Regions from separate parts of the Blautia hansenii DSM 20583 genome, predicted to be linked through region 1. Evidence: a T-box and tRNA genes for the amino acid it is inferred to sense, from the RefSeq annotation. Region 1 holds a T-box; the other holds one or more tRNA genes.
What was found. The T-box of region 1 lies ahead of CGC63_RS12900 (valine--tRNA ligase). A T-box ahead of a tRNA ligase gene usually reads a tRNA of that ligase, here a tRNA-Val.

Region 1 (15,576 bases):
AGTTTTTTTGCGTTATTACAAGGAGGAAAAGTGATGAGTATACCATTGTTAAAAAGAGAAATAAAATCCAATTATAAAATATTGCTGTTGTTTATGGGGATTGTTACTCTTTATTCCGGTATCATTACTGCAATGTATGACCCGGAAGTAGGGACCGGAATAAACGCCATGGCAGAGAGCATGCCGGAATTTTTTGCTGCATTTGGTATGGAAAATCCGGGAGTTACACTGCTGGATTTTTTGAATAATTATTTATATGGATTTATTTTAGTGATTATTCCGTTTATTTACATCATCATTATGTGTTACAAATTAGTTTCTAAGTATATGGAAAAAGGTTCTATGGCATATTTATTAAATACGCATTACAGCCGAAGCGAAATTATTGTTACACAGCTTGTAGTCCTGCTTTCAGGAGTGATTTTACTGGTTCTGTATGCCGTAGCGCTGATTATAATATGCAGTGAGATTATGTTTGAGGGAAAACTGGAAATTGAGAAATTTCTGGTGTTGAATTTCGGATTGGCTTCTCTGGAAATATTTTTGGCTTCTATGTGCTTTCTGTTTGCCTGCCTGTTTAATGAAATGAAGTTTTCTGTTGGTCTGGGAGCGGGAATTGGACTGGGATTTTTCTTAATTCAGATGCTTTCACAGGTAAATGAAGATATTGAATTTTTGAAATATTTTACTCCGCTGACGCTGTTTGATGCTGAAAAAATAATGGAATATGATTGGGTTGGATTTGCGTATGTAGGGATATTGTGGCTTTTAGCAGGAATATTCTTCATGATAGGAATAATGGGATTTAAAAAACGGGATTTGCCTTTGTAGAAAAATGAGGTTATTGCAGTAAGCGTCGTTTACTTCGATAACCTCATTTTGGGAAAAATTATTCTGGTTTTAAAGAAATTTCCATCTGCACCGGCTGATGGTCCGTGTATTCAAAGTCCGTGTTGATGACGGAAATATCAGAAACCGTTATATTATCCGACACAATAAAGCCGTCAATGACATAGACCTGTGAGGTTTCATAAGAACCGGTATAAGGCGCATTTAAAAGTCGGCAGGTTGGATAAGTATCATCAACTGCAAAAGAAAAATGTTCAGGAAGAGTATCCTGACCGATAATTCCGGGAACCCAGTTTTCTGTGTTGGTAATGGGATATTTGTCCATTCCTTCAAAAGTCTGATTAAAATCGCCTCCTGCAATGACGTAGTTTCCTGCTTCGTATTCCTTAGATAGCTTTTCAGCCAGCATTTTACTCTGTGCAATTTTTCCGTCACCGTCATCGTAAGCCTCTAAATGGAAATTAATCAATACCAGCTCTGCGTCAGTACCTTCCAGCGGAATACGTGTTTCCTGCATACAGCGTTTTAAGTTACATGTTTTTACAGGCCATGAGAAAGACTCAGGAAGTGCAAGGCGGGCAGCACTGTTTACTTTTAAATCTGTCATGGTGAAGATACCGCTGTTTACTTTTTCGATAGGCGGAAGGGGATAAGGAACAAAATCGCATTTAAAATTATAAGCAAAAATACCTTCCATATTTAAGGAGCTTTTTAAATATTCTGTTTCATCAATATGAAAAGAACGTTTAGAGTCTTTGTCAACCTCCTGAAGAAAGTAAACATCAGCAGGATTTTCCGTAAGAACCTTTTTAATACCTGTTAGGTTTGTTTCTACTTGTTCTTTACTGTCCGGCTGTACTTCGGAACCGCCGTCCATGAAGAAATCTTCGCTTTTATCAAGCCCTGCATATCCGATGTTGTAAGTCATAATACGCAGAGAGTCATCTAAAGACAGTGTACGGGTATTTTTGGGCACTTTTAGAGCTTCTTCTTTCTCCGGTCGATATTCCCGAATGGTAAGCCATAGAACCGCACAGACTAAGAGGATGAGGATAATGAGGACAACAATCCCCAATCCTTTAAAAAACTTTGAAAATTTTGGCATAGAGCACCTCCTGTGGTGAAAATTATAATTAAAAGTCCAGATACTGTCTCCGTGTTTCCTTTCAAACATGACTATTTTCTTGTTTTTCTGCGCCGCTTAGAAATACTTTGTACGCCAAACTCGTGCAATAGCACTCAAACACGGCTTCCAAAGCATCGCTATGCTCGAAAAACTGCGAAAATATGCCAAATCGTTTGGAAGGAAACACGGAGCTTATAGCTGCTGTTTTTTAATTATATTTTGAAATTAAAATATACTTGCTGGATTGTTCCGAACTTTGTTTTTCTACAACCCTTACATTATAAAAATTGTAACACAAACAGATGGGAAAGAACAGTTTTAATATTGATTAGAAAGTTTTTAGAATTTCCTGTCTTGACAAATCAGGGGTTTATGCTTATGATAAAATGCAAGTAAAGGTAATGAGAAAGAGGAGTACATTCAGGAAACTTACAGAGAGAGCAGCTCAGCGGCTGGAAGGCAGCTCAAGGGAAATGGATGGAAGGTAGCTTTTGAACCGGGAGGCTGAAGGAGGAAACTTTGGTAGGCTTTCACGCATCGTCAGCGTTAAAGGACTTTTGAGTGATAAATAAAGGTGGTACCGCGATGAATAATCGCCCTTTGTAACTATTTTATAGAAGAAATGGTTATGAAGGGTATTTTTTTACCCTTTATAACCTAAGAGGAGGAAACCATGAGCAAGGAACTTGCAAAGACTTATGATCCGAAAGGATTAGAGGATCGTATTTATCAAAAATGGCTGGATAACAAATATTTTCATGCAGAGGTAAACAGAGACAAAAAACCATTTACCATTGTTATGCCGCCGCCAAATGTTACAGGACAGCTTCACATGGGACACGCATTAGACGAAACCATGCAGGATATCCTTATTCGTTTTAAGAGAATGCAGGGATACGAAGCGCTGTGGCAGCCGGGAACAGACCATGCAGCTATTGCTACGGAAGTAAAGGTTATTGAAAAATTAAAAGAGCAGGGCATTGATAAGAATGAAATCGGCAGAGAAGAATTCTTAAAACATGCTTGGGAATGGAAAGAAGAATACGGCGGAAAGATTATCAATCAGCTGAAAAAGCTGGGTGCTTCTGCTGACTGGGACAGAGAACGTTTTACTATGGACGAGGGCTGTTCTAAAGCAGTACAGGAAGTTTTCATTAAATTATATGAAAAAGGATATATTTATAAAGGCTCCAGAATTATTAACTGGTGTCCTGTATGTCAGACTTCTATTTCTGACGCAGAGGTAGAGCATGAGGACCAGGATGGATTTTTCTGGCATATCAATTATCCGGTAGCAGGAGAAGAAGGTCAGTTCGTAGAAATCGCTACAACAAGACCGGAAACCTTATTAGGCGATACCGCAGTTGCAGTAAATCCGGAAGATGAAAGATACAAACATCTGGTTGGAAAAATGCTGAAGCTGCCTTTGACAGACAGAGAAATTCCTGTAATCGCAGATGAATATGTTGATAAAGAATTCGGAACAGGATGTGTAAAAATCACACCGGCTCATGACCCGAACGACTTTGAAGTCGGAAAACGTCATAACTTAGAAGAAATCAACATTATGAATGATGATGCAACTATCAATGAGCTGGGCGGAAAATATGCAGGTATGGACCGCTATGAAGCCAGAAAAGCGATGGTAGCGGATTTGGAAGCACAGGGACTTTTAGTAAAAGTAGTTCCTCATTCTCACAGCGTTGGTACACATGACCGTTGTAAGACAACCGTAGAACCGATGATTAAGCCACAGTGGTTTGTAAGAATGAAAGAAATGGGAGAAGCTGCCATTGAAACTCTGAAAAACGGAGAATTACAGTTTGTTCCGGAACGTTTTGACAAGACATATATGCACTGGCTGGAAAATATCAGAGACTGGTGTATTTCCCGTCAGTTATGGTGGGGACACAGAATTCCTGCATACTACTGCGATGAATGTGGGGAAACTGTAGTTGCAAGAGAAATGCCGGAAAAATGTCCGAAGTGTGGATGCACACATCTCCATCAGGATGAGGATACACTGGACACATGGTTCTCTTCAGCACTCTGGCCATTTTCTACTTTAGGCTGGCCGGAAAAAACAGAGGAAATGGAATATTTCTATCCTACAGACGTTCTGGTAACAGGATATGACATTATTTTCTTCTGGGTAATCCGTATGGTATTTTCAGGTCTGGAACAGACAGGCAAAACACCATTCCACCATGTTTTAATTCATGGTCTGGTAAGAGACTCTCAGGGACGTAAGATGAGTAAATCTCTTGGAAACGGTATTGACCCATTGGAAGTTATTGACAAATACGGAGCAGATGCGCTGCGTCTTACTTTGATGACAGGTAATGCACCGGGAAATGATATGCGTTTTTACTGGGAACGTATAGAAGCAAGCAGAAACTTTGCTAATAAGGTATGGAATGCTTCCAGATTTATCATGATGAATTTGGAAAAAGCAGATATTCCAAAGAATATTGATTTACAGACATTGACAGGCGCAGATAAATGGATTTTATCCAAAGTAAATACACTGGCAAAAGAAGTAACAGAAAATCTGGATAAATACGAACTGGGAATTGCAGTTCAGAAAGTATATGACTTTATCTGGGAAGAATTCTGTGACTGGTATATTGAAATGGTAAAACCACGTCTTTATAATGATGAAGATACTACAAAGGCAGCAGCCCTTTGGACATTGAAAACAGTTTTAAGCAATGCATTAAAGCTCCTTCATCCATATATGCCTTTTATTACAGAAGAAATTTACTGTACACTTTGTCCGGAAGAAGAATCTATTATGATTTCTGCATGGCCGGAATTTACAGAAGAGTGGGATTTTGCAGCAGATGAAGAAGCAGTGGAAACAATTAAGGAAGCCGTAAGAGGAATTCGTAATGTTCGTACAGGTATGAACGTTCCGCCAAGCAAAAAAGCAAAGGTATTCGTTGTTTCTGAGGAAGCAGCAGTCAGAGAAATATTTGAAAGCGGAAAAGTTTTCTTTGCTACACTTGGCTATGCAAGCGAAGTTTTCGTACAGGCTGACAAAGAGGGAATTGCAGAAGATGCAGTATCAGCGGTAATCGGCAACGCAGTAATTTATATGCCGTTTGCAGAACTGGTAGACATTGAAAAAGAAATTGAGAGATTGAAGAAAGAAGAAGAAAAACTGGAAAAAGAGCTTGCACGTGTAAACGGTATGCTGAATAATGAGCGTTTTATCAGCAAAGCGCCGGAGAGCAAGGTGCAGGAGGAGCGTGAAAAATTAGAACGCTATACCAACATGATGGAACAGGTGAAAGAGCGTCTGGCACAGCTTCAGTAATTCTTTAGGCACAAATCAGGGACAGGGGGATAAGGCTTTTACAGTCGTACACCCCTGTTCTCATTGCTATTAAGGAGAATAAATTTTATGAAAGAAATAAAAAAAGTATTTTGTCTGAAATACCTTAATATGTTTTCTGTTCCTCTGCAAATGCTGGCAGTCTGTGTGGGATATTTCTTTATTGAAGCAATGTCCAGACATTCTATCTGGAATGCGTGGGAATTTTTACAGGAACGCCCGTTGGTATTCTTTTACAATGCGTTTCTCATATTTACCACTACATTGATTGTATATCTGTTCCGCAGACGTGTGTTTGTGCGAACGATTTTGTTTATTTTCTGGATGGGACTTGGAATTATTAACGGTGTGCTGCTTACTACACGTGTTACGCCGTTTACCGGTCCTGACTTACACATGATTACAGATGCTGTCCAGATTGCAGACAGATATTTGTCACCTTTCTTTTTCTGGGTAGTAATGATTGTAGCGGTTATTGCGATTATCGGTTTGATTATTTTGTTTATAAAAGGACCGAAATATCAGGGAAAACTCAGCTATAAGGTCAATGTGCCTTTGATTATTGCAGGGGTTCTCGCTTTTGCGGGCACAACAAAATTGGCATTGGAAAAGAGGGTGCTTTCCAACTATTTTGGAAACATTGCTTTTGCTTACGAGGATTATGGATACCCCTATTGTCTGGCAACCACTGTGTTTAACACAGGAATTTCTTCACCGAGAGAATATTCCAAGGGTGTCATTGATGAAATTCAGAAAAGTGAGGAAAATCTGGCAGAAACAGGGGAGAAAAGACCAAATATTCTGTTTTTACAGTTGGAGTCCTTTTTTGACCCGACTTTGGTAGAGTATCTGGAGGTATCGGAAGACCCTATTCCGAATTTCAGAAAAATGATGAATGATTATTCTTCCGGTTACTTTAAAGTTCCTTCCGTAGGGGCGGGTACAGCCAATACAGAGTTTGAGTCTATTACCGGAATGAGCATGCGTTATTTTGGACCGGGTGAATATCCGTATAAAAGTATTTTGAAAGAAACCACCTGTGAAAGCGCTCCTTATGTATTAAAGGGGCTGGGTTACGGAACTCATGCAATTCATAATAACGAAGCGAATTTCTATGGAAGAAAAAATGTTTTTGCAAATCTGGGATTTGATACCTTTACTTCGGAGGAATACATGGCAACACAGGACGATACTAATCCTAATGACTGGATGCGTGACAGAAACCTGACCAGATATATTCTGGAAGCAATGGAGTCCACACCGCAGCCGGATTATGTATACACGATTTCCGTACAGGGACATGGAGATTATCCTGAAGAACCGGTATTGGAAAATCCAAAGATTACAGTAAAAGGCTCAAGTACGCAGGCAGAAAATTATAAATGGGAGTATTATTGCAACCAGATTTATGAAATGGATCAGTTTGTAAAAGAGCTGACAGACGAGCTTTCCAAGCTGGATGAAGACGTTGTGTTGGTTATGTATGGAGACCATCTTCCGACTATGGGACTGAAGGTTACCGATGTAAAAAATAAATATCTTTTCCAGACACAGTATGTGATTTGGGACAATATGGGACTGGAAAAGAAAGATAAAAATCTGGCAGCTTATCAGATTGCAGCCGAGGTTATGGACAGAGTCGGTATTCATGAGGGAAATATTTTCCGTTTCCATCAGGCAAGAAGAAATACAAAAAATTATCAGGTGGATTTAGAAACGCTCCAATATGATATTTTATATGGTGAAAAATACACATACGGAGGGAAAAATCCTTTCCAGAGAACAAAAACACATTTGGGTGTAAAGGAAGCAGAGCTTCATGGAATTGATACTCTGGGTGAAACACAGTATTATATCAAAGGCGCAAACTTTACACAGTCCTCATTTATGGAAATAAACGGGGAATTGGCAGAGGCGAATTTTGTAGATGAAAATACATTGCTTTTGTTAAACACCGCCTTAAAAGAAGGGGATGTTGTAGATGTTGCAATGCGAAGCAACAGTTCTACCCACAGAGTGCTTACAAGAACAGAAAAGTATATTTACCATGAACCAATCGAAGGAAGTTCAAGCGCAGAGTTGGAATTGATTGTCACGGAAGAGCCGGAAACCGCTGTGACAGAAGAAAGTCAGAAGGAAAAAGAGGAATAAAAGAAAATTTTTCTGACCGACATAATTTGCTTGCATATTCTTTCCACTCCATTATAATGGTAATTGATATGAGGCTACCGCATTAGGCAAAGTCTTAGTGCGGTAGCTTATGTTTTCAGAACAGGAGGGATAGCTTGTTTACTTATGACGAAGCGGTAAATTATATAGAAGATATACCGAAGTTTACAACGAAAAATAAATTAGAACACACCAGGAAATGTCTGGATATGCTGGACAGCCCTGATAAAGATAGAAAAATTATTCATGTTGCAGGAACAAACGGAAAGGGAAGTGTCTGTGCTTTTCTTTCTACCATGTTGGAAGCCCACGGTTTTCGATGCGGGTTATTCACATCTCCTCATCTTGTAAAAATTAATGAGCGTTTTCAGATTAACGAGGTAATGGTTTCGGACGAGGCCTTTTTAGAAGCCTTTTTACGTGTGAAAAAGCTGGCAGATGAGCTTTTAGAGGCAGGAGATTATCATCCTACTTATTTTGAATTTCTTTTCCTTATGGGAATGGTGATTTTCCAGAAGGAAAATGTGGATTATATCATTTTGGAAACCGGTTTAGGTGGAAGACTGGATGCTACAAACGCTGTATTAAATCCTATTGCCTGTGTGATTACATCCATTAGCCTTGACCATGTAGAATATTTGGGAAATACCATTGCACAGATTGCAGGAGAAAAGGCAGGAATTATAAAACCGCAGGTTCCGGTAATCTTTGACGGAAATAATCAGGAAGCGGCAGAAGTAATAAAAAAGAGAGCGCATGAGTTAGGATGTCCTTGGTGTGAAGTGAAAGAAGAAAACCAGAAGCTTTTGGATTTTACACCGGAAGGAATTCATTTTATCAGCCGTTCAGCTGCTTATGGGGACACGGAATTATTTGTTCCTTTTACTGCAAAATATCAGATGATGAACGCTTCTCTGGCTCTGGAAACCATGGGTGTTTTGAAGGAATATCATGGTATGGAAAAGGCAGAGTTGGTGCATGGTATGAAAAATACCCGCTGGCAGGGGCGTATGGAAACCATACTTCCCGGTGTCATTGTAGACGGAGCGCATAATGAGGACGGCATTGCAAAGTTTGTAGAGACTGTTCGTCATTTCCAGAAGGATTATGAAATTACATTGTTATTTACCACGGTTTCTGACAAGGAGTTTCCTGATATGATTGCAAAAATCTGTGACGGGCTTCATTTTACCAATGTTGTGACAACAGAAATCTGGGGAAGCAGAAAACAGTCAGCTTTGGAGCTTGCTGGACTGTTCAAGGAAAACGGATGTGAAAACGTTTTGGTGGAAACAAATCCGGAAAAAGCTTTTGAAGAGGCTTATAAGCTGAAAAAAGACGGGCTGCTGTTCGTGGTAGGTTCTTTATATCTTGTAGGGGAGATTAAGGACTATGTAAGGAGGAGAGTACATGATTAATTACGAGGAAGAACTAAAGAAGTTTCAGCCGTGTTTGGATGTAGACGATGCAGAAGGGGCAATTTATAAACAGGATTTGACAGATGTCATTGATATTCTGAAAGAAATGATGCGGGATAATCATAAAACATCTGAGAAATAGGAGTAGACGATGAATTGTGTTGTATGTCAAACAGTACTGACAGCTTCTGATTATTGCCCGAAATGCGGATGTAATGTAAAGGCACTGAAGAAAATCGATGCTTTATCCAATTTTTATTATAATCAGGGACTTGAAAAGGCTCAAATTCGGGATTTATCAGGAGCAATTACCTGCTTGAAACGAAGTCTGAAAATGAATAAAATGAATATACAGGCAAGAAATCTTCTTGGTCTGGTATATTTTGAAACGGGAGAAGTGGTTGCTGCCTTAAGCGAATGGGTAATCAGCAAAAATATGATGCCTGAGGGCAATCTGGCAAGCGCATATATTGACAAGCTGCAAAAAAATACCAATCGCCTTGATATGATTAATACAAGCATTAAAAAATATAATCAATGTCTGGAATATTGCCGAAACGGTAATCTGGATATGGCGAAAATGCAGCTGAAAAAAGTGCTTACTAACAATCCAAAGCTGATTAAAGGTTATCATTTACTGGCGCTTATTTATATTCATGAGGGTGAGTATGAGAAAGCCAGAAAACAACTGAAAGCAGCGGCAAAGATTGATAAGACCAATACCACGACTCTTCGTTTTTTAAGAGAAATTGAGGAGCAGACAGGCAGAGCTACAAATCTGGACTCTCGTTTTAAAATGAGAGAAAAAGAGGATGAAAAGCAAAACGGAAGTATTGTATATAAGTCCGGCAATGATACCATTATTCAGCCGCCGGAATATAAAGAAAAGAGCATTACCAATACCTTGGTAAACCTGCTTTTGGGGCTTTTGGTAGGCGCTGCGGCTCTCTGGTTTTTGATTGTGCCTGCAAAGACACAGAAAATCAATCAGGAAGCCAACAAAAAGGTTGTGGAATACAGCGGAAAAATGGCAACCATATCTGCGGAGCTTGCCCGTATGCAGGAGGAGATGGAGGCTTCAACCGAGTCTGTCAATACAGCGCAGACGCAAATTCAGGAAGCAGGAGAAAAGGCAGCGGCTTATGAAAACCTCATAAAAGCGTGGCAGGCACATCAGGAAGGAAATTCCGATACAGCAGCCAATGCCATTGAAGGCGTTAATGCAGAGCTTCTTTCCGTAGAAGCAAAGAGCATGTATGACAGCATTATGAAATCCGTAGGTTCTACGGTGCGCAAAAAATATGTAAATGAAGCTTCGGCTGCTTTGGAAAGCGGAGATTATGATACCGCCATCGCCGGCTTGGAAAAAGCTCTGAATATTGGAAAACAGGATAAAAATACCATGTTCCAGTTAGCACAGGCCTATGACAAAAAAGGCGATAAAGAAAACGCAAATCAGTGGTATCAGAAAATTATAGATGAATTCCCCGGAACAAAAGCAGCTTCCGATGCAAAGGATTATCTGGAGGCAAACGGCGGTTCTGACCAAGCTCCGGCAGAAGGTGAAGGAGACGGAGAAGTCCCAACGGAAGACGGGGGAGAGACAGACGGAGAAATACAGTCAGGGGAAACCATAGAAGAATAAATACAGAAGAAAAACCTTGGAGAAAAGGCGTATACGGGAAGTATGCGTCTTTTTGCTGTTTTACATAAAAAACCATTTGCTTTTGATATTGGCTCAGATATCCCACGGCAAACGCAGTTATTTTCTAGTTTTTCTGCGTCGCCTAATGATGTTTTGTCCGCCAAACTCGTGCTGATGCACTCAGACACGGCTTCCAAAACATCACTATACATCCAAAAACTGCGAAAATATTCTGCATTGTTTGCCATTGGAATACTGCGCCTGCATCTGGAAATGGATATAAGTTATTTATGCAAAACAGAGAAGGAAATTAATAATATAGTTGTTGGTGATAAAATTATAAAATAGAAAAAAAGTGATAAATGAGTTTAAATTTGTATGTAGAAATGATGCTTATAAATGAAAGGGTGATAGTGAAGATGGAGGATAGAATTAAGAAGCGTGGAAATCAGTTGATTGTGTATGTTCCAAAGGAATTAGACCATCATTTTGCAGAGCAGATTACCCCGCAGGTGGATAAGGAGCTGGATAAGGGGTTGATAAAGCAGCTGGTGTTTGATTTTTCGGAAACGGGTTTTATGGACAGTTCGGGAATTGGCATGATAATGGGCAGAAAGCGGATTTTAAGTTACAGCAAGGGGACGGTGGCAGCAATCCATGTAAATGACAGAGTTTTGAAGATTATGCAGCTTTCCGGTATTTACAAGCACATTGAAATCAGTCAGGAGCCGGTATGGAATTATAGAGTGAGATAGGGGGGAGATTATGAACCGGGATAATAAAATGGTTCTGGAGGTAGAAAGTCGTTCCTGCAATGAGGGACTGGCAAGAATTGCGGTGGCTGCGTTCAGCACACAGTTAAATCCTACACTGGAGGAGGTCGCAGACATAAAAACAGCCGTATCGGAGGCAATTACAAACTGTATCGTGCATGCGTATCAAAAAGAGACAGATATGATTACCATAGAATGCAGCCGCTTTCAAAGAGAATTAACGGTAGTGGTACAGGACAAAGGAAAAGGAATTGAAGATGTGGAAAAGGCAATGCAGCCTCTTTTTACTACAAAGCCTGAGCAGGACAGGTCGGGAATGGGATTTGCTTTTATGGAAGCTTTTATGGACGAGGTACTTGTAGAGTCCAGACTTGGCGAAGGGACAACCGTAACCATGAAAAAAACAATCGGCAGACAGAAAGACGTCTTTGAGTAGGAGGGCTGTATGGATGATATCCTTGCCCTTATCGGGCGTGCACACCAAGGAGATAAGAGCGCAAGAGATATACTTACAGAGAAAAATATGGGGCTGGTACATAGTATTGCCAGAAGATTTCAAAATAGAGGGGCTGAGTTGGAAGACTTAGTACAGATAGGCTGTATCGGACTTTTAAAAGCCATAGACAAATTTGATTTAAGCTATGAAGTGAGGTTTTCCACATACGCAGTGCCTATGATAACAGGAGAAATTAAACGTTTTTTAAGAGATGACGGTATGGTAAAGGTGAGCCGTTCCTTAAAAGAGGCAGCGGGAAAGGCTTATGCAGTCAGGGAAGAATTGCTGATGAAAACGGGGCAGGAGCCGTCTATGGAGGAAATTGCAAAGGAATTGTCTGTATCAGAAGAAGAACTGATTATGGCGATGGAGTCTTCGGCACAGGTGGAGTCCTTGCAGAAGACCATTTATCAAAGCGATGGCAGCGATATTGCTTTGGAGGATAAGCTGCCTTATGAAAAAGATGAACAGGAGGAGGTTTTGGACAAGCTTCTTTTAGAAGATATATTGGGGAGCTTAAATGCCAGAGAAAGAGAGCTGATTTATCTGCGCTTTTTTAAAGAGAAGACACAAACCAGCATTGCCAAAATGATGGGAATGTCTCAGGTACAGGTTTCCAGACTGGAAAAGAAAATTTTAAAGGCATTAAGAGAACGGATATAAAGCGAAAATTTGGACATAATACTCCTTAGTAATGTAAGGAGGTTGTCAGATGAGTGAAATTTTGTATATACAGACAGAGAAAAATGTAGAAGTACAAAGTCCTGAAATATATTTACAGGATGTGGCGAAACTTACATGTAAGGACAGTAAAGTGTTAAATAGAAATAAAGTAAGAAAGGTTTTTTCTATTCCAAATGGGGAACCGGGAAGGTATGTGGTTTCTGCGGTGGATTTAGTTCATGCAATAGCAAAAGAGGAACCTAATGTAGACATTACCCATATTGGTGAGGCAAATCTTGTTGTTACTTACGAGAAAGCAAAGCATCAACAAAAATGGTATAGCTGGTTAAAGACATTATTGGTCTGTGTGCTGACTTTTTTTGGAGGTGCTTTTTCTATTATGACCTTTAACACAGATGTGGATACTGCCAATTTATTTTCTAAAATCTATACGCAGTTTACAGGTGAAATAGCCACAGGTCCTACGATTTTGGAATTTACTTATTCGGTGGGAATTGGAATTGGTGTTGTTTTTTTCTTTAACCATTTTGGGAAAGGCAAGCTTACGCAGGACCCGACTCCGGTGGAAGTACAGATGCGGCTTTATGAGGATGACGTAAATAAAACGCTTATTGCAGATAAAAATCGCAGCAAGAAAACACAGAAGGGGGAAAATGCTTAATGTGGCAGGGGGAAATTCTGGCAGGTATTGCAGGGCTTTGCGGCGGTGCAGTAGTAGCGGTGGCTCTGGCAGCGTTTATTATAGAACTGGGAATTATTCCACGCTTTGCAGGGATTACTCATACGGCGAACCACATTTTTCTATACGAAAATTGTCTGATGCTTGGAAGCTTTTTGGGAAATCTGATTTATATTTATCATCTGTCTGTTCCTTTTGGAAAAATTTTTGCAGGTGTTACAGGGTTTTTCTTTGGGATGTTTTTAGGGGGCTGGATTATTGCCCTTGTAGAAGTGGTAAATGTGTTTGCCGTGATGGCAAGGCGTTTGGGACTGAAGAAGGGGATTGGATGGATTGTAATTTGTATTGCAGTAGGGAAAACACTAGGAAGTCTTTTCCAATTTTTTATTGCATAAGATTGGAACATACTTCACACAATAAGAATAAAGGTGGTGAATGGTAATGGACGCAAAGCAATATGAAAAATATGTCAAGGAAAAGACGCCAACGCATAATTTATTTTTAAATATGCTGGGAGCTTTTGTAAGTGGTGGAGCAATTTGTACTATTGGACAAGTGATTTTAAATATCTGTGAGAATATGGGGCTGGATAAAGAAATCAGCGGCAGTTGGACTTCCTTGCTTTTAATTTTGTTCAGTGTAGTTCTTACAGGATTTAATATTTATCCGAAACTGGCGAAATGGGGCGGTGCAGGGACTTTAGTTCCGATTACGGGTTTTGCCAATTCTGTGGCGGCGCCTGCTATTGAATATCAGAAGGAGGGACAGGTTTTCGGAATTGGATGTAAAATCTTTATTATAGCCGGACCTGTTATTTTATACGGAGTTTTAACATCTTCCCTGTTAGGATTGATTTATTACTTTTTGCATATATGGGGGATTGTGTAATGGAACAGATTGTAGGAAAGCAGAGTATACAGTTTCAGCAGGCTGCCCATATATTAAGCGGGGCAGCTATTGTAGGGAAAAAAGAGGGAGACGGTCCTCTTGGCAAATATTTTGATAAAATTGGAGAGGAAGAGGGACTATTTGGATGTACTTCGTGGGAAGAAGCGGAAAGTAATCTGCAAAAGGAAGCAGTATCTATGGCGATTGAAAAAGCCGGTATTGAAAAGTGGCAGCTTCGTATGATTTATGCAGGGGATTTGCTGGCTCAGACAATAGCGTCTTCCTTTGGAATTATGGGCTTTGATACTCCTATATACGGACTTTACGGAGCGTGCTCCACAATGGGGGAAGCCCTTTCTCTTTCGGCGATGGCTGTTTCAGGAGGGTATGCGCCTTATGTTGCAGCCGTGACGTCCAGCCATTTTGGCAGTGCGGAAAAAGAATTTCGATTTCCTTTAGGATACGGAAATCAGAGACCTTTATCAGCTACATGGACAGTGACAGGCAGCGGCGCATGTATTTTGGGAACGAAAGGCGGAAAAGCCAGAATTGCAGGAATTACAACAGGAAAAATTGTGGACTACGGCTTTAAGGACTCCTTAAATATGGGGGCTTGCATGGCGCCTGCTGCCTGCGATACCATTTACCAAAATCTTATGGATTTCAATCGTCTGCCGGAAGACTATGACAGAATTATCACCGGTGATTTAGGAGAAGTGGGACAGAGAATTCTTTTTGACTTAATGAAAGAAAAAGGTTTTGATATTGAAAAACAGCACATGGATTGCGGCATAGAAATTTTTGATTCAAATACGCAGGATACCCATGCAGGAGGAAGCGGCTGCGGCTGTGCTGCGGTTACTTTCGTTTCTTATATTCTTCCTAAAATAGAAAAGGGAGAGTGGAAACGTATCCTGTTTGTGCCTACGGGAGCGCTGCTTTCAAAGGTCAGCTTTAATGAAGGAAAAAGTGTGCCGGGCATTGCTCAGGCAGTAGTCATTGAACATTGTTAGGAGAAAAAATTATGGAATACATCAATGCGTTTTGGGTAGGGGGATTGATTTGTGCACTGGTGCAGATATTATTAGAGAAGACAAAGCTGTTGCCCGGAAGGGTAATGGTTTTGCTGGTGTGCACAGGAGCGGTATTGGGAAGCTTTGGTATTTATGATAAATTAATTGACTTTGCAGGGGCAGGAGCAAGCGTTCCCTTATTGGGATTTGGGAATACCTTGTTCCAAGGAGTAAAAAAGGCAATTTCAGAGCATGGATTTTTAGGGATTTTTATGGGTGGTTTTACTGCCAGTGCGGTGGGAATTTCCGCAGCGCTGATTTTTTCCTATGCGGCAAGTCTGATTTTTAAGCCAAAGATGAAAAACTAAGCTATACTTTTTCGCTAATCAATAGTATAATGTTAGTGCTTATGTGGGATACGGGTGGATATTCGCATCCCAAAACAGCACTTTGAGAAGTAACTAATAAAAAATGTAGTAACAGGAGGAAACGGAAAATG
Region 2 (15,576 bases), 560 kb from region 1:
AGATTGCCTTTCCGGCTGTAATGTACCGCAACATACTATATGGAATTTTGCTTTCTGGCATATACCACTCTCCGCCAAAAGAATACTTATCCACATATAAAAAATTAATCCGTACTCCTTCGATATATGTTTTTTCTGTCTTTACTTCATTTTTTTTCACATTATCCCTCCGTATTCTTTTAGTCATTTGATAACACCAATTATACCCTTATTGTTTAAATTTGTGAATTATTTCTCTGTTTAAAAGTAGCCATTAGAACAGTTTAAATATTCATTTTAAACAGTTGATTTCCCTCTCTCATCTCCTTATAATAAAAATATAAATAAACGAAAAGGGAGAATTCACTATGATTATAAAAAATGGTTTTGTATTTCAGGAAGACGGTACCTTCCTGCAAAAAGATTTATATGTAGAAAATGACAGAATTGTAGCTTCAGAAGCAGAAGTAACAGATAAAACAGTCATTGATGCCTCCGGTTTAAAGGTTATTCCAGGTCTTGTAGATGTGCACAGCCATGGTGCAAAAGGTCATGATTTCTGTGATGCAGATCCAGAAGGCTTAAAAGTTATTTTACAGTACGAAAAAGAACACGGTATTACTTCCTACTGTCCTACTTCCATGACACTTGCAAAAGACCAGCTTATGGATATTTTTGCTACTGCTACGAAAGTAGAGCCATCCAAAGAGCTTGCTCATATTATCGGTGTAAATATGGAAGGACCATTGATTGATATTAAAAAGAAGGGCGCACAGGCAGGAGAACATATCTCCGTTCCTGATGCATCTTTCTTTAGAAAATGCAATGAAGCCTCCGGAAATCAGATTAGACTGGTTACATTGGCACCAAATGTAGACAAAGCCTTTGACTTTATTCAGGAAGTGAAAGATGAAGTTGTTATTTCTATCGGTCATACTACTGCAAATTACGAATGTGCAAAAAAAGCTATGGACATGGGTGCGAAACACGTAACTCATTTATACAATGCCATGCCTCCATTTGCTCACAGAGATCCAGGTGTTGTAGGTGCAGCTTGTGATACCCCAGACTGTATGGTAGAACTTATTTGCGATGGTTTCCACATTCACCCTGCTACAATCCGTACTACATTTAAGATGTTCGGTGATGAACGTGTTGTCCTTATCAGTGACTCCATGATGGCAACCGGTATGCCAAATGGTAAATACGAACTTGGGGGACAGGAAGTTACTATGACCGACTGCTTTGCAGCTCTTTCTGACGGCACAATTGCAGGCTCTGCTACAAACCTTTTTGACTGCATGAAAAAAGCTATGGAGTTTGGAATTCCTGAAGCAACTGCTATCTTTGCAGCTACCAGAAATCCGGCTAAGAGCATTGGCGTATATGACAAAGTAGGTTCTCTTACTGCTGGTAAATATGCAGACATTGTACTCGTAAATGATAATTATGAAATTCAGCAGGTAATCTAATATCTGCAGAAAGGGGCGTTTTATGGATTTCACTGAAGCTTTGCAGTCACGTATTGACACTTTTAAAAGCCAATATCCACTGCCCGACTCACTAAAGGCAAGACTTGTAGAACCTTCTATGCCTTTTTATGGAACAAAAATTCTCACACAGGCAGTTACTGCTTTATTAGAGGGCGAAAATCTGCTGCTATGTGGAGATAAAGCAACAGGGAAAAATATACTGGCTGAAAATCTGGCATGGATTTTCGGCCGTCCCACCTATAACATTTCTTTTCATGTAAACACAGACAGCAGCAGCCTCATCGGAACAGATACTTTTAAAAATAATGAGGTTACTTTAAGACAGGGACCTATTTATCAATGTGCTGTTTCCGGCGGTTTTGGTATTCTGGATGAAATCAATATGGCAAAAAATGATGCGGTAGCTGTGTTGCACGCAGTTTTGGATTACCGCAGAATTATGGACGTACCTGGTTATGAAAAAATTGCCCTTCATCCTGCCACACGTTTCATTGGTACTATGAATTATGGCTACGCTGGAACAAAAGAGTTAAATGAAGCTCTTGTTTCCCGTTTTATGGTAATCAATATGCCTCCACTTTCTATGGAACGTTTAGAACAGATTTTAAGAAATATCTTTCCTCACATCAAGCCAGATGCCCTGGAACAATTCTGTGGTCTGTTTTTAGACTTACAGTTAAAAGCAAAAAATGGAGAAATTTCCACAAAGGCAGTAGATATGCGTGGGCTTATCGGTGCCCTTCGCCTGGTTCATGGTGGTCTAAGTCCAATGGAAGCTGTGGAAATGGGTATTATTAATAAGAGCTTTGACAATTTTGAACGTGAACTGATTAGCGATATTGTTGTGACTCGTATCCCTGATACATGGAAAAGCGGTGATGTGTTCTAATGAAAGAAAACATGATGGAAAACAGACTGCAAAATCTTCTGTGGACAGTCAGTGAGGACTATAACTGCGATGTAAAAATCAATCCCGCAGACTTGCAAAAATCTCCTGAAATTGCTTTCTACAATATGGTTTTGCAAGGCGCTTTCCAAAAATATTTTGATGCCGATTTTTTTGAAACTTATATAAAAAAGAAAATACAATATGGAGCAGAACCTTCTGTTCTTACCCTGATTTCCAAACTCTGTATCGACAGTGCAGTTTCCTTAAAAATCTGTGCAGAGAGAAAAGGAATTGAAAATATACGAAGAAAAGCTTTCCGGGAAACTCTAAAAAAGGATGCTTTTCGCTTTTCTCATACGGATTGGGATTATCTGGAATATTGCTATTTAGAATTTCAGCTTTACCAAAAAACCATAAATCCCAAGCTGCATCCTTTGCTTTTAAAAATCGCTGCACTTTCTCATGCAAGCTCTGTAAAAGATGTATGCAAATGTATTGATGAAGTCTATCATACTTCTTATGAAAAAGGCTTCGCAGAATATTTTAAAGGTATCAGCAGAGACACTTCCGGCTTGAAATCTGCTGCTGAAGAATCTGATGAAACAGAGGAGCAGGATAACTTAATTTCTGATGAAGATACTGTCAATATTTTCAGCGGCCATGTAGATGCTCAAGATAATGGAAAACAGGATAAATCCAATGTCAGGCTTCTGGCTCTTGATAAACAATCCTCAGAGCATTTGGAAAAGTATATTGAACTGAATTATGGAAAAAGTATTCTTCCGCCCAATGAAAAATCGCGTTTGCAAAAACAAATGTGTACAGGCATACATGAAGACTGCAAGCTCCATATTACAAAAGGTGTCCTACACAATCAGGCAGTAAGTAATGCCAAAACAGATTATGTAAAGAGAATAAAAGAAGAAAATCTTCACGTTTATAAAAAGAATTTTCTTCTCACACGCCAAAACATTTTATCTCTTTCTAATCTGTTAAAAAGAGCTTTACTCACCAGAACAGAACGGGAATTATGTACCAGTGAATACGGCACAATCTGTCCGGAAAAGCTCTGGAATTTAGGTCGAACAGATAATTCCATGCTATTCAAACGGGAGCTTTTACAAGATAATTCTGATTTTGCCGTAGAAGTCCTAATTGATGCCAGCGGCTCACAGCAAAGACGTCAAAGCCTTGTAGCACTTCAGGGATTTATCATCAGCAGGGCTTTAAGCCTTGCCCAAATTCCCCATCGGGTAACAGGCTTTTGCACCTTTGGTTCCTACACTATCTTAAATGAATATCGAGATTACCTGGACAATTCTGACGCTGATGAGAATATTTTTGAATTTTATGGTTCTGCCAACAATCGAGACGGACTTGCTATTCGAGCTGTTGCGGACAGCCTTGATAAACAGCCACAGGAAAATAAAATTCTGATTGTATTAAGTGATGGAAATCCCAACGATATCATCGCCGCAAATTCTCGTCAAAAAACAGAAAAGCAGCCCTATTATCTGGATTTTGCAGTAAAAGACACTGCCACAGAAATTCGCAGGCTGAGAAATCGTAAAATTTCTGTTTTAGGTGTATTTGCAGGCGAAGAAGAAGACCTTCAGTCAGAAAAGAAAATCTTTGGAAAGGATTTTGCCTATATTCACGATATTTCCAACTTTGCTAATATCGTAGGACATTATCTGAAAAAACAAATCACAGACTAGACAAAAAACTTCCGCCACATGGATACCGGACACTTAGTCCTGTCAATGTGGCGGTTCAAAGTTATAATATCACAAAAATTTCTTAATCAGATCTATCTTCTTTTCCCTTTTCAACTGTTTAATCTCATATTCCCTGCGCATAGCTTCCGTCTTGGTCTCAAATTCTTCAAAATAAACCAGCTCTACTGGACATCTGCTTTTTGTATATTTTGCGCCCTTCCCCGCATTGTGACTGGCAATCCTTTTTTCCAGATTGTTTGTCCATCCGGTATAAAAACTGCCGTCGCTGCACTTTACCATATACGTATAATTCATCTTCTTCTCCCGTAAATCTATGTAAGGAACGCCTTGCCCAAAGACATGACGTTCTATATATCAAGCCGCCGATTAAAAAGTATTTTACTCAAACAAGATACTGACTGTAATATAAAATCGGCTGCGGATTTTCTTTCCGCATAGTTTATTATACTCTCCCAGTCAGAATTTGTGAATGATATTCTTTTACGGAAGATACTGCATCGGATCTAAAGAAACTCCATCCTTTGATAAAGCAAAGTACAGATTTGCCCCTTCCTTTGTGTAATATTTTGTAGGTTCACTGATATATCCCAATATACTTCCGGCGGAAACATATTCCTCTGCCTGAAATGGTACGTCTTTTAACTGTCCGTAAACTGCCTGATAGCCATTTCCCATATCCACCGTAACCGTCTGCCCTGTTTCTTCATTATTTACCACAGACACAATTTTTCCGTTGGCAACTGCTGCCACGGGAGCGCCTACTTCTGAAGAAATAGCGATTGCAGGATTGAGCTTATACACATTTAAAGTCGGAAAATAAATTGTATTATCCATATTATAATCCAAAACAACCTGTCCGTTTACCGGCCATTCCATTAAGGAACTCTCTGTAAAGTTAATTTCCGGCGCTGCTGCTGCCTGTGCAGATGTATTTTCTGCCTCCGGTGTAGGTGTCTGCTCCGGTGTTGTTTCCGGTGTCACTGTTTCAGGAGCAGTCTCCTCTGTGCTCTCCGGTGTACTGTCTTCCACTTCTCTTGTACCCTCTACATCTGTGGTATTTACATCCTGTGTTTCTTCCTCTGTCTCTTCTCGTTCCTCTGTTTTTATTGCCTGGTCAACAATATCTTCCTCGTTCTCCTTAACAAATTCTTTCTCATTTGCTCTGCTCTTACTCCCGGACTGGTAAACAGCCACACAGGTAACTACCAGAGTAAGTGCCAGTAAGCTTCCCAGTGCTACACGAATTTTTCCTTTTTTACTCATATTTTTCACCTCTGCCTTAGTGGGCTCATCCGCCCCTTTCTTGTTTTCAAATATAGGATTACCAGAAAAGCAGAAGTTATACATCTTTTCATTTTTCTTTCTCTATTTCCATATCAGGAAAAAAATATCCCAATATCTGCTCATAATTTTTTCCTTCTAATGCCAGATTGTGAGCCGTATACTGGCTCATTCCCATTCCATGTCCGATACCTTTACATAAAAAACGCACTTCCCCTTGACTGCTTTGCACGCTAAAGCAAGAGGAAGGCAAATCAAGCACCTCTTTTATCCGTTCTCCCTGAAACGCCTGATTTCCAATCTGAATTTCCATAACATACCCTGCACTGTCTGTTTTTGTTATTTCGATTTCTGCCTCTGCTGTTATGGAAAAAGCAGGATAACTTTTTTTAATCTTCTCTTCCAACTCCTTTAAAGAAAAATAACAGCCCTCTACATACAGAGGACTGTCTATATCTTTCGGTGTTTCCACTGAGGGTATGTAAGCAAACTTTTCACCCAGAATTTCTTCTCCGCTTCTGGTTTTACCCTGACTGAGAGGATGATAAGGAAGCTCTCTTTTCTCCTTTTGAAATACAAGAACTTCTCCCTCGGTATGAACAGCTGCCTCCTGAAACCTCCGAAATTGTTTCAGTTCTTCCCCGCTCATACTTTTTTTCTTTAAATAATCAGCCGCTTCCCGAATATCCTTCATGGCTTCTTCTGATTTCATTTTTAAAGATAAATTCGTTCTCTCAATCACTGTCTGCGCTTGAATTGCTTCTTTCTCATATCCCCAGTCAATATGAGCCGCTGTTAAAATCGGAATATATTCTTCCAAATCCGTCTGCCGGCTTAACGGACACGCCTTTCTGCCCGAAATAATCATAGTCAAAAGATACGGCAATACCAAAAACAACACTGCAAGTAACATACCTGCGTCTTTTTCTTTTTTCATAAAAATACAAAACCTGCATTTTCTTACTTGTATTATATGTCGTCTTTGGCTATTCTATCCCTTTTTCACAATAAACGCAGGAATTGGAGGATTATTTTCCCTGTTATAATAGCTGTTGACAATCACAACATACTTTCGGCTGTTCAGCTTCTTTAAATACTCTAAAATTCGATTTTTTTCTTCAAATCCCGTATCTCCTCCGCTGTAAATGCAAAGTGCCATCACACCGCCTTTTTTCAGCAGTTCAAGACCTTTTTCAATAGCTTTTACGCTAGTATCTGCCTTTGTTGCCAGATTGTGGTCGCCTCCCGGCAAATAGCCGAAATTAAAATAAATGCCGTCTACGCTTCCTGCTTCTGCATATTCATCCATGTTTTCATGACTGTCCAGATAAAGCTTTGCCCTGTTTTCCACATTGTGCTCTTTTAAAAGCTTTGTTGTACACATAATTGCCTTTTCCTGCACATCGAAAGCCAGAACTTTTCCACTTTCTCCCGCCAATTCACATAAAAACAACGTGTCATATCCATTTCCCATGGTTGCATCAATATACAACCCATTCGGATTTACCTGTAACTGAAACAGCTCATGACTCCACTCTGTAATCTGATAAGATTTCATACTTATTTTTCGCTAGCCTCCAATGCCTGTGAAAGGTCTGCGATAATATCGTCAATATGCTCAATTCCTACTGAAAAACGGATCATTCCCGGTGAAACTCCTGCTGCAACCAGCTGTTCATCATTCAACTGTCTGTGAGTATGGCTTGCCGGATGCAATACACTTGTCTTAGCATCTGCCACATGCGTAACAATAGAAGCCAGCTTCAGGCTGTCCATAAATTTCACAGCAGCTTCTCTTCCCTTCTTCAATTCAAAAGAAATAACCCCGCAAGTTCCCTTTGGCATATATTTCTGCGCTAAATCATGATATTTATCCTGTGGAAGTCCCGGATAATTCACCTTTCCAACCAACGGATGTGCGTCTAAATACTCCGCAACCTTCTGTGCATTATAGCAATGTCTTTCCACTCTTAAAACTAATGACTCCAGCCCTAAATTTAAGATAAAAGAGTTCATAGGAGAAGGAACAGAGCCTAAATCACGCATAAGCTGTGCATTAATTTTTGTAATATAAGCAGCTTTTCCAAACTGTTTTGTATAAACTACTCCATGATAAGACTCGTCAGGAGTTGTCAGTCCCGGGAATTTATCAGCGTGAGCTTCCCAGTCAAAATTTCCGCTGTCTACAATCGCACCGCCTACCTGCGCTGCATGACCATCCATATACTTTGTTGTGGAATGCACTACAATATCAGCGCCCCATTTAAACGGCTGGCAATTTACCGGTGTAGCAAAAGTATTATCCACTACAAGAGGAACACCATGGCTGTGAGCCAGATTTGCCATTTTTTCAATGTCTAATACTACTAAAGATGGATTTGCAATAGTTTCTGCAATGACAGCCTTTGTATTTGGTTTAAACGCTTTTTCCAATTCCTCTGCCGGCGCATCCACATCTACAAAAGTACATTCAATTCCCATCTTTTTCGCTGTTACGCCCAAAACGTTTAAAGTACCGCCGTAAATAGCAGAAGCACAGATTACATGGTCTCCTGCTTCACAAATATTAAAAATAGAATAAAAAATTGCTGACTGACCTGAGGAAGTGAGCACTGCTGCAACTCCGCCTTCCAAATCTGCAATTTTCGCTGCAACTAAATCATTGGTAGGATTTTGACATCTTGTATAAAAATATCCATTGTCCTTTAAATCGAACAATCTGCCCATTTCTTCTGTTGTGTCATACTTAAAAGTTGTGCTCTGATAAATCGGCATCATTCTCGGTTCACCCTTCTTTGGTTTCCAACCGGACTGAATACATTTTGTCTCAATATGATATTCTCTGCTCATCTCTATCCTCTCCTTTTATATAGAATTTTAAATTATTTTTTGTGCCAGCATCACTGCACCCAAGCATACCAACACACTGGCAATCATATAAATTACCGAAAGAACGCCTTTCCCATTTTCCATTAACACATAGCTTTCCAGCGCAAAAGTAGAAAAAGTGGTAAATCCTCCGCATACTCCCGTCTTTAAAAATAAAATCAAAGAGCTGCTTCCTATTCCCTTTTTTGCTGCGAATGCAGAAATACAGCCGATGAGAAAAGCTCCCGCTGCGTTGATAAAAAAAGTGTTCCACGGAAATCCTGATTTATCCTGTACAGGAATGAGGCTCAGTAAATATCTGGCTGCTGCTCCCAGAAATCCTCCCATGCCGACACAAAAACAGTTTAACATAGCTTCTATCTCCCTATCTTCTGTAATACTTTTGTCCAATAAGGATAATTGCCACAAACACTACCAATCCCGCTCCAAGCACTAAAAGCGTCTGCTCAGAACTTAATTTCATGCGTAAAGACAAAAGCTGCAAAATCAATAAATCCAAACCCATGACAGAAACTGCTCCGCCTATGGTCATCATAAACTTTCTCTCATTTTCAGGTGAAACCCCACTGGCAAAGCGTTCTCTTATCATAGACGGTTTACCTTTCACAGCAAGAAAAATTCCCGCCAAAATAATGACTGCTGCCAGAACAATCAATACAATCTGTTGCTGCGTCATCTTACTTCCTCCTCCATTCCCTGTTTCTCATATTTTTTTAATACAACTTTAAACCATAGCGGTAAAATTGTTCCTTTAAACACACAGGATAAGCTCAATGCCCACCAGACGCCGTTTAATCCCAAGCCCGTAGCAGATAAAATCATAGCTGCCGGAATTCTAAAGGCATTAAACAAAATTCCCGTAACAGACGGAGGCACAGTCTTTCCAATTCCCTGAAACGCCCCTGTGGCAGCGCCTTCTAGACACATAAAAATTTCCGAAATTCCTATAATTCTTAAATAATCCACTCCCATTGGAATAACATCCGGTTCTTTAATAAATATTTTAAAGAAAAATTCCGGAAATACCCACAAAAGCAATGTAGTAATTACACCCCACACCGCCATAATTTCAATGGCTTTTCGATATCCCTTCTTAATACGCTTCTTTTTCCCTGCACCATAGTTCTGTGCAATAAAAGCATTTACTGCTGTGGAAAAGCCTCCTGCCATCATCCATGAAATAGACTCTATCTGGCTTCCTACCTTCTGAACCGCAACTGCCGCATCTCCCCAGCCTGCAATAAAGCGAGCAATTACCATAGAAATCATAGACATCAGCGCATCCTGCATAGCAGAAGGAAGACCTATTTTTACAATTTCTCTGATATGTTGCTTCGGTGTTCTTACACACAAATGAATTCTCCCAAAAATAATTGGCTCTCTCCATACTGCTCTTAAATAAAGAACAAATACAATTATCTGTGCGAATACTGTTGCAAAAGCCGCTCCTGCAACTCCCATTCCTTTTAACGGACCAATGCCGAAAATCAAAAGTGGGTCCAAAATCAGGTTAATCACCAGCCCTACCGTAGTAACCCGAAAGGTAGTGACCGTATTTCCCATCGCAGCCAAAATACCTCCGATAACCTGATCTAAAAAGGAAAATACAATCAATCCGCAGGTAATCATCAAATAAACTCTCGCATCCCATATAACATCCGGACTGTTCAAATTAAAAAATCCAATCAACTGCTTATTCAAAAGCAAACTGATAATTCCATACAAAACACCCAGAAATGCTCCCATACGAAGAGCTCCTCTGGCAAACTCGGCTCCTTCTTCCGGATTTCCCGCACCCAAACGCTGTCCTACACTTACCTGCCCACCTATTCTTGGTATCATTGTAAATCCATTTGCCAGCCACATAAACATACCGGCTGCTCCAACTGCTGCTACCGCATTGCTTCCCAATCTTCCAATCCATATCATATCCACCAGATTGTATCCCATCTGAATAAAGGAAGTTCCCATGATAGGAAAAGCCAGACGGGCAAGGGTTCCCGCAATTGATCCTTCTAATAAATCAATCTTTTTTCTCATGTCCTTTTTCCTCAAATTCTGTCATTACTTTACTATCTTACCAAACTCTGAAAGAACCTGCAAACACTAATTTTTATCTGCAAAAGTCTCTTTTCAACTACCCCCAACTATGATACCCTTTAATATATAAAATTAAAGAATAGAGGACGCATTATGAAAGAGAAAATATACACCATTCCACTAATGGACGCATTTCATGCAAATGATGAATGTCCATTCTGTTTTATTGAAAGAAATCTGGAACAACACGCTTTGGACTTTGTCTTGGGACAAGGCGCTTCCTACATGGAAGACGACATACGGGCAGAAACCGATAAAATGGGATTTTGCCGAGACCACTATAAAAAGATGTTTCACTATGGCAACCGTCTTGGTACCGGACTTATTCTCACCACACATTTTAAAAAGAAAAATGAAGAATTGCAGCAACAAATAAAAATGTTTTCTCCAAAAAAGGCATCTATGCTGGGACATTTTAAAAAGGCAAAATTAAATCCCGATAACCCTCAAACCTCTTTGGGCACTTGGGTAAAGGAACAGAATAACTCCTGTTATATCTGTGATTATTCCAAGAATACTTATGCCAGATATTTAGATACCTTTTTTGAACTCTATCGTAAAAATAAAGAATTTCAGGAGATTTTCAAAAACAGCAATGGCTTCTGCCTTCCTCACTTCGGTGATTTAGTAGAAACAGCTGAAGAATTATTGTCTGACAAAGAAAAAGCTGAATTTTACCCACAATTATTCTCTTTAATGACAGAAAACTTACAGCGAGTTACCGATGATTTAGCATGGTTCTGTGACAAATTCGATTATAAAAACAAGGATGCTGACTGGAAAACCTCTAAAGACGCAATACAGCGGGGAATGCAGAAATCCGCCGGCAGCTATCCTGCCGATCCTTTCTATCAATCCGAAAGATAAGAAATTCAAAAGCATTTATAAAAAAAGAATAAATGAAAACTTCTCTTTTTCATTTTTCTTTTAGTATTTTGTCATAAATTAGCCTTATTTACATAGTATAGTATAACTTGTAAAAGCCAATAAGACTTTTTTCAAAATCTTTTTCTTTTCATATTACTGGCAAGCCTATTGCCAGTAACTCCTTCTTTTTTATGAAATGAACAAGAGCAGAAATCTATCCCCCTCAGATTTCTGCTCTTGCTTTTTTTATGTAAAAATTAGTCTGCACTGTAAAATCCTTCTGTAAAAATCTCACTGTTACAAACAAATATGATATTCTCCGTTTTTTTCTTTTCTTCACATTTCTTTTATCATTTCATCACAAATTCATCACATTTACCCTTTATAGTATAACTTGTAAAAGCCGATAAGACTTTTTCAAAAATCTTTTTCTTTTTCATATTGCCGGAATAAAAACCGGCTCTCCTTCTTTTTAATATTTAAAAATATTAAAAAAGAAACCAGAACCAACCTTCCCCCCTCATTGGTTCTGGTTCTTTTTTATTGTCTGCCTTAACTACTTTCCGATAAAAAGCTGGACCCAATTCATTCTTCCGTTCTTATCTACATAATACCCTACACCTATATGTGTATATGGACCCATAATGTTCTGACGGTGCCCTGGACTGTTCATCCACCCATTCATAACCTGCTCAGGTGTCCTTTGTCCCGCTGCAATATTTTCTCCGCACATCCAATATTCAATACCAAATTCCTGCAAAACAGTAAAACATGATGTTCCATCCGGACGAGTATGTGACAAATTTTGCTCTAGCTCCTTTGCACGCACACCGGCTGCCTCAGCAAGTTCATAATCATATTCTAAAGGTTCTAATCCATTTGCAGCACGCTCTTTATTTACAATGTTGGCAACTTCCATTTCATAAACTATGGAAATATCTTTCACCCATTTTCCATCAGGTCCTACATAATACCCATCAATCCAAGTATTCGTTGCCATTGCTCCGCTTTCGGTTAAATAGTAATCACCTATCCATCTATTTGATGCCATTGCTCCATCACTATAAAGATAATACCATTTTCCCCATATCTCCTGCCAACCTGTTTTCATATAACCGTTTCCATCAAAATAGTACCAGTATCCGTCTATAAACTCCCAATTATTTGTTGTATAGCTTCCGTCTCCATGACGATACCACCAGCCATACTCTGTATTTATCCATTGATTTCTTTTCCACTGACCATCAGAGCCTACATAATACCCATCAATCCAAGTATTCGTTGCCATTGCTCCATTTTCGGTTAAATAGTAATCACCTACCCATCTATTTGATGCCATTGCTCCGTCACTATAAAGATAATACCACACTCCATTAATTTTCTGCCATCCTGTCAGCATATATCCATTTCCATCAAAATAATACCACTTTCCACTAATTGATTTCCATGTATTAACCGGATAACTTCCATCATCCTCCTGATACCACCAGCCCGAGCTATTATACTCCCACTGAGCTGCTTGTACTTCTTTATTGCCTACAACTATACTTCCCATAAAAAGCAATGCTGCCGCAAATAATTTTACTCTTTTGTTTCTCATACTGCTTACCTCCTCTTTCATTTAAACTAATTTTACTAAACATCCTATGGATATACAAGAGTGAGATAAAAATGAGATATCGAGTATTTTTATTTCATAGAGCAAATTTTTCTATAAAACAAAAAACAGCCTAAATCCTTATCTTAAGGACTTAGACTGTTTTAAAACAGTGAAGCATCGGGGATTCGAACCCCGGACAACTTGATTAAAAGTCAAGTGCTCTACCGACTGAGCTAATGCTCCATATTAAATGCCCAGAGCCGGAATCGAACCAGCGACACGAGGATTTTCAGTCCTCTGCTCTACCAACTGAGCTATCTGGGCATGAGTAGCGGGGACAGGATTTGAACCTATGACCTTCGGGTTATGAGCCCGACGAGCTTCCAGACTGCTCCACCCCGCGATATACTATTTTACAATAAAATCTATAATAAATCTTATTGCTAAGCCGATGATCGGACTCGAACCGATAACCTGCTGATTACAAATCAGCTGCTCTGCCAATTGAGCCACATCGGCATATAATGGGCGATGGTGGATTCGAACCACCGAAGGCGTTGCCAGCAGATTTACAGTCTGTCCCCTTTGGCCACTCGGGAAATCGCCCATATTAACTTTTTAAAATAAATGGGACCTACAGGGCTCGAACCTGTGACCCTCTGCTTGTAAGGCAGATGCTCTCCCAGCTGAGCTAAGATCCCATAAATTTTCATTTACTTTCAAATGAAAGTAAACGACCCAGAAGAGACTCGAACTCTCGACCTCCGCCGTGACAGGGCGGCGCTCTAACCAACTGAGCCACTGGGCCATACTGAAGATATATACCTTCAAAACTACATATATAAAACGAAACCTTCCAACTGCCGTTCAGCTTAGTCCGCTTAACTTCCTAAGCTATTAGGTCAAGCCCTCGACCGATTAGTAACAGTCAGCTCCATACATTACTGCACTTCCACCTCTGTCCTATCTACCTCGTCGTCTTCAAGGGGTCTTACTTCTTTCGAATGGGATATCTCATCTTGAGGGGGGCTTCACGCTTAGATGCCTTCAGCGTTTATCCCTTCCGGACTTGGCTACCCGGCCATGCTCTTGGCAGAACAACCGGTACACCAGCGGTCCGTCCACCCCGGTCCTCTCGTACTAAGGGCAGCTCCTCTCAAATATCCTACGCCCACGCCGGATAGGGACCGAACTGTCTCACGACGTTCTGAACCCAGCTCGCGTACCGCTTTAATGGGCGAACAGCCCAACCCTTGGGACCTACTACAGCCCCAGGATGCGATGAGCCGACATCGAGGTGCCAAACCACTCCGTCGATGTGAACTCTTGGGAGTGATAAGCCTGTTATCCCCAGGGTAGCTTTTATCCGTTGAGCGATGGCATTCCCACTTAATACCACCGGATCACTAAGCCCTACTTTCGTACCTGCTCCACCCGTCGGTGTCGCAGTCAAGCTCCCTTCTGCCTTTGCACTCTGCGAATGGTTTCCGACCATTCTGAGGGAACCTTTGGGCGCCTCCGATACCCTTTCGGAGGCGACCGCCCCAGTCAAACTCCCCGCCTGGCATTGTCCCACCGCCGGATTACGGCGGCTGGTTAGAAACCCAATATCACAAGGGTGGTATCCCAACAGCGACTCCGCATAGACTGGCGTCCATGCCTCTTCGTCTCCCACCTATCCTGTACATGCAATACCGAGTCCCAGTACCAAACTGGAGTAAAGCTCCATGGGGTCTTTCCGTCCTGGCGCAGGTAACCAGCATCTTCACTGGTATTTCAATTTCACCGGATGCATTGTTGAGACAGCGCTCAAATCATTACGCCTTTCGTGCGGGTCGGAACTTACCCGACAAGGAATTTCGCTACCTTAGGACCGTTATAGTTACGGCCGCCGTTTACTGGGGCTTAAATTCAAAGCTTCGCTTGCGCTAACCTCTCCTCTTAACCTTCCAGCACCGGGCAGGCGTCAGCCCATATACCTCACCTTTCGGTTTTGCATAGACCTGTGTTTTTGCTAAACAGTTGCTTGAGCCTATTCTCTGCGGCCACATCTCTGTGGCACCCCTTCTCCCGAAGTTACGGGGTCATTTTGCCGAGTTCCTTAACAATGCTTCTTCCGTCGGCCTTAGGATTCTCTCCTCATCCACCTGTGTCGGTTTACGGTACGGGTACGATATAAACAATAGCGGCTTTTCTCGACGCATGGCTCACACACTTCCCTACTTCTTTTCGGTCCGCATCACGTCTTCAGATTGCCTGGCGGATTTGCCTACCAGACTCCTACCTCGCTTGCCCCGGGATTCCATTCCCGGGATGTGCTTTCCACACGTGTCCCCACAGTTCTGTTATATCGCAGTACAGGAATTTCAACCTGTTGTCCATCGACTACGTCTTTCGACCTCGCCTTAGGTCCCGACTTACCCAGGGCAGATCAGCTTTACCCTGGAAACCTTAGATATTCGGCCGTAAGGATTCTCACCTTACTCTCGCTACTCATTCCGGCATTCTCTCTTCCATAAAGTCCACAGCTCCTTTCGGTACTGCTTCTTCCCTTATGCAATGCTCCTCTACCAATTCCTTAGAATTCCTCAGCTTCGGTGTCGTGTTTTAGCCCCGGACATTTTCGGCGCAGGACCTCTCGACCAGTGAGCTATTACGCACTCTTTGAATGTATGGCTGCTTCTGAGCCAACATCCTGGTTGTCTTTGAAATCCCACATCCTTTTCCACTTAACACGCA

Region 2: it encodes a tRNA-Val, which carries the amino acid that the T-box ahead of CGC63_RS12900 (valine--tRNA ligase) is inferred to sense. The anticodon was not compared.

What each region holds. Positions count from the first base shown of each region.
Region 1 covers NZ_CP022413.2:2,527,280-2,542,855, reverse strand. Annotated here, with positions in the region: gene CGC63_RS12915 (ABC transporter ATP-binding protein) at 1-34, shown strand, start outside; gene CGC63_RS12910 (DUF2705 family protein) at 34-831, shown strand; gene CGC63_RS12905 (endonuclease/exonuclease/phosphatase family protein) at 890-1,954, opposite strand; T-box leader at 2,368-2,579, shown strand; gene CGC63_RS12900 (valine--tRNA ligase) at 2,649-5,294, shown strand; gene CGC63_RS12895 (sulfatase-like hydrolase/transferase) at 5,382-7,463, shown strand; gene CGC63_RS12890 (bifunctional folylpolyglutamate synthase/dihydrofolate synthase) at 7,598-8,899, shown strand; gene CGC63_RS15475 (hypothetical protein) at 8,892-9,041, shown strand; gene CGC63_RS12885 (tetratricopeptide repeat protein) at 9,051-10,544, shown strand; gene CGC63_RS12880 (hypothetical protein) at 10,587-10,892, shown strand; gene CGC63_RS12875 (STAS domain-containing protein) at 10,907-11,299, shown strand; gene spoIIAB (anti-sigma F factor) at 11,310-11,753, shown strand; gene CGC63_RS12865 (SigF/SigG family RNA polymerase sporulation sigma factor) at 11,763-12,476, shown strand; gene CGC63_RS12860 (stage V sporulation protein AA) at 12,526-13,158, shown strand; gene CGC63_RS12855 (stage V sporulation protein AB) at 13,158-13,571, shown strand; gene CGC63_RS12850 (SpoVA/SpoVAEb family sporulation membrane protein) at 13,618-14,064, shown strand; gene CGC63_RS12845 (stage V sporulation protein AD) at 14,064-15,077, shown strand; gene spoVAE (stage V sporulation protein AE) at 15,089-15,445, shown strand; gene CGC63_RS12835 (tRNA threonylcarbamoyladenosine dehydratase) at 15,574-15,576, shown strand, end outside.
Region 2 covers NZ_CP022413.2:17,613-33,188, reverse strand. Annotated here, with positions in the region: gene CGC63_RS00175 (AraC family transcriptional regulator) at 1-160, opposite strand, end outside; gene nagA (N-acetylglucosamine-6-phosphate deacetylase) at 348-1,451, shown strand; gene CGC63_RS00165 (AAA family ATPase) at 1,474-2,361, shown strand; gene CGC63_RS00160 (vWA domain-containing protein) at 2,373-4,079, shown strand; gene CGC63_RS00155 (GIY-YIG nuclease family protein) at 4,149-4,394, opposite strand; gene CGC63_RS00150 (M23 family metallopeptidase) at 4,581-5,363, opposite strand; gene CGC63_RS00145 (SpoIID/LytB domain-containing protein) at 5,452-6,318, opposite strand; gene mnmM (tRNA 5-(aminomethyl)-2-thiouridylate-methyltransferase MnmM) at 6,373-6,939, opposite strand; gene CGC63_RS00135 (O-acetylhomoserine aminocarboxypropyltransferase/cysteine synthase family protein) at 6,942-8,231, opposite strand; gene crcB (fluoride efflux transporter CrcB) at 8,259-8,621, opposite strand; gene CGC63_RS00125 (hypothetical protein) at 8,635-8,946, opposite strand; gene CGC63_RS00120 (MATE family efflux transporter) at 8,943-10,310, opposite strand; gene CGC63_RS00115 (DUF6062 family protein) at 10,464-11,237, shown strand; gene CGC63_RS00110 (CAP domain-containing protein) at 11,794-12,837, opposite strand; tRNA gene CGC63_RS00105 (tRNA-Lys) at 13,008-13,080, opposite strand; tRNA gene CGC63_RS00100 (tRNA-Phe) at 13,089-13,161, opposite strand; tRNA gene CGC63_RS00095 (tRNA-Met) at 13,167-13,240, opposite strand; tRNA gene CGC63_RS00090 (tRNA-Thr) at 13,284-13,356, opposite strand; tRNA gene CGC63_RS00085 (tRNA-Tyr) at 13,363-13,444, opposite strand; tRNA gene CGC63_RS00080 (tRNA-Val) at 13,466-13,538, opposite strand; tRNA gene CGC63_RS00075 (tRNA-Asp) at 13,572-13,645, opposite strand; rRNA gene CGC63_RS00070 (23S ribosomal RNA) at 13,736-15,576, opposite strand, start outside.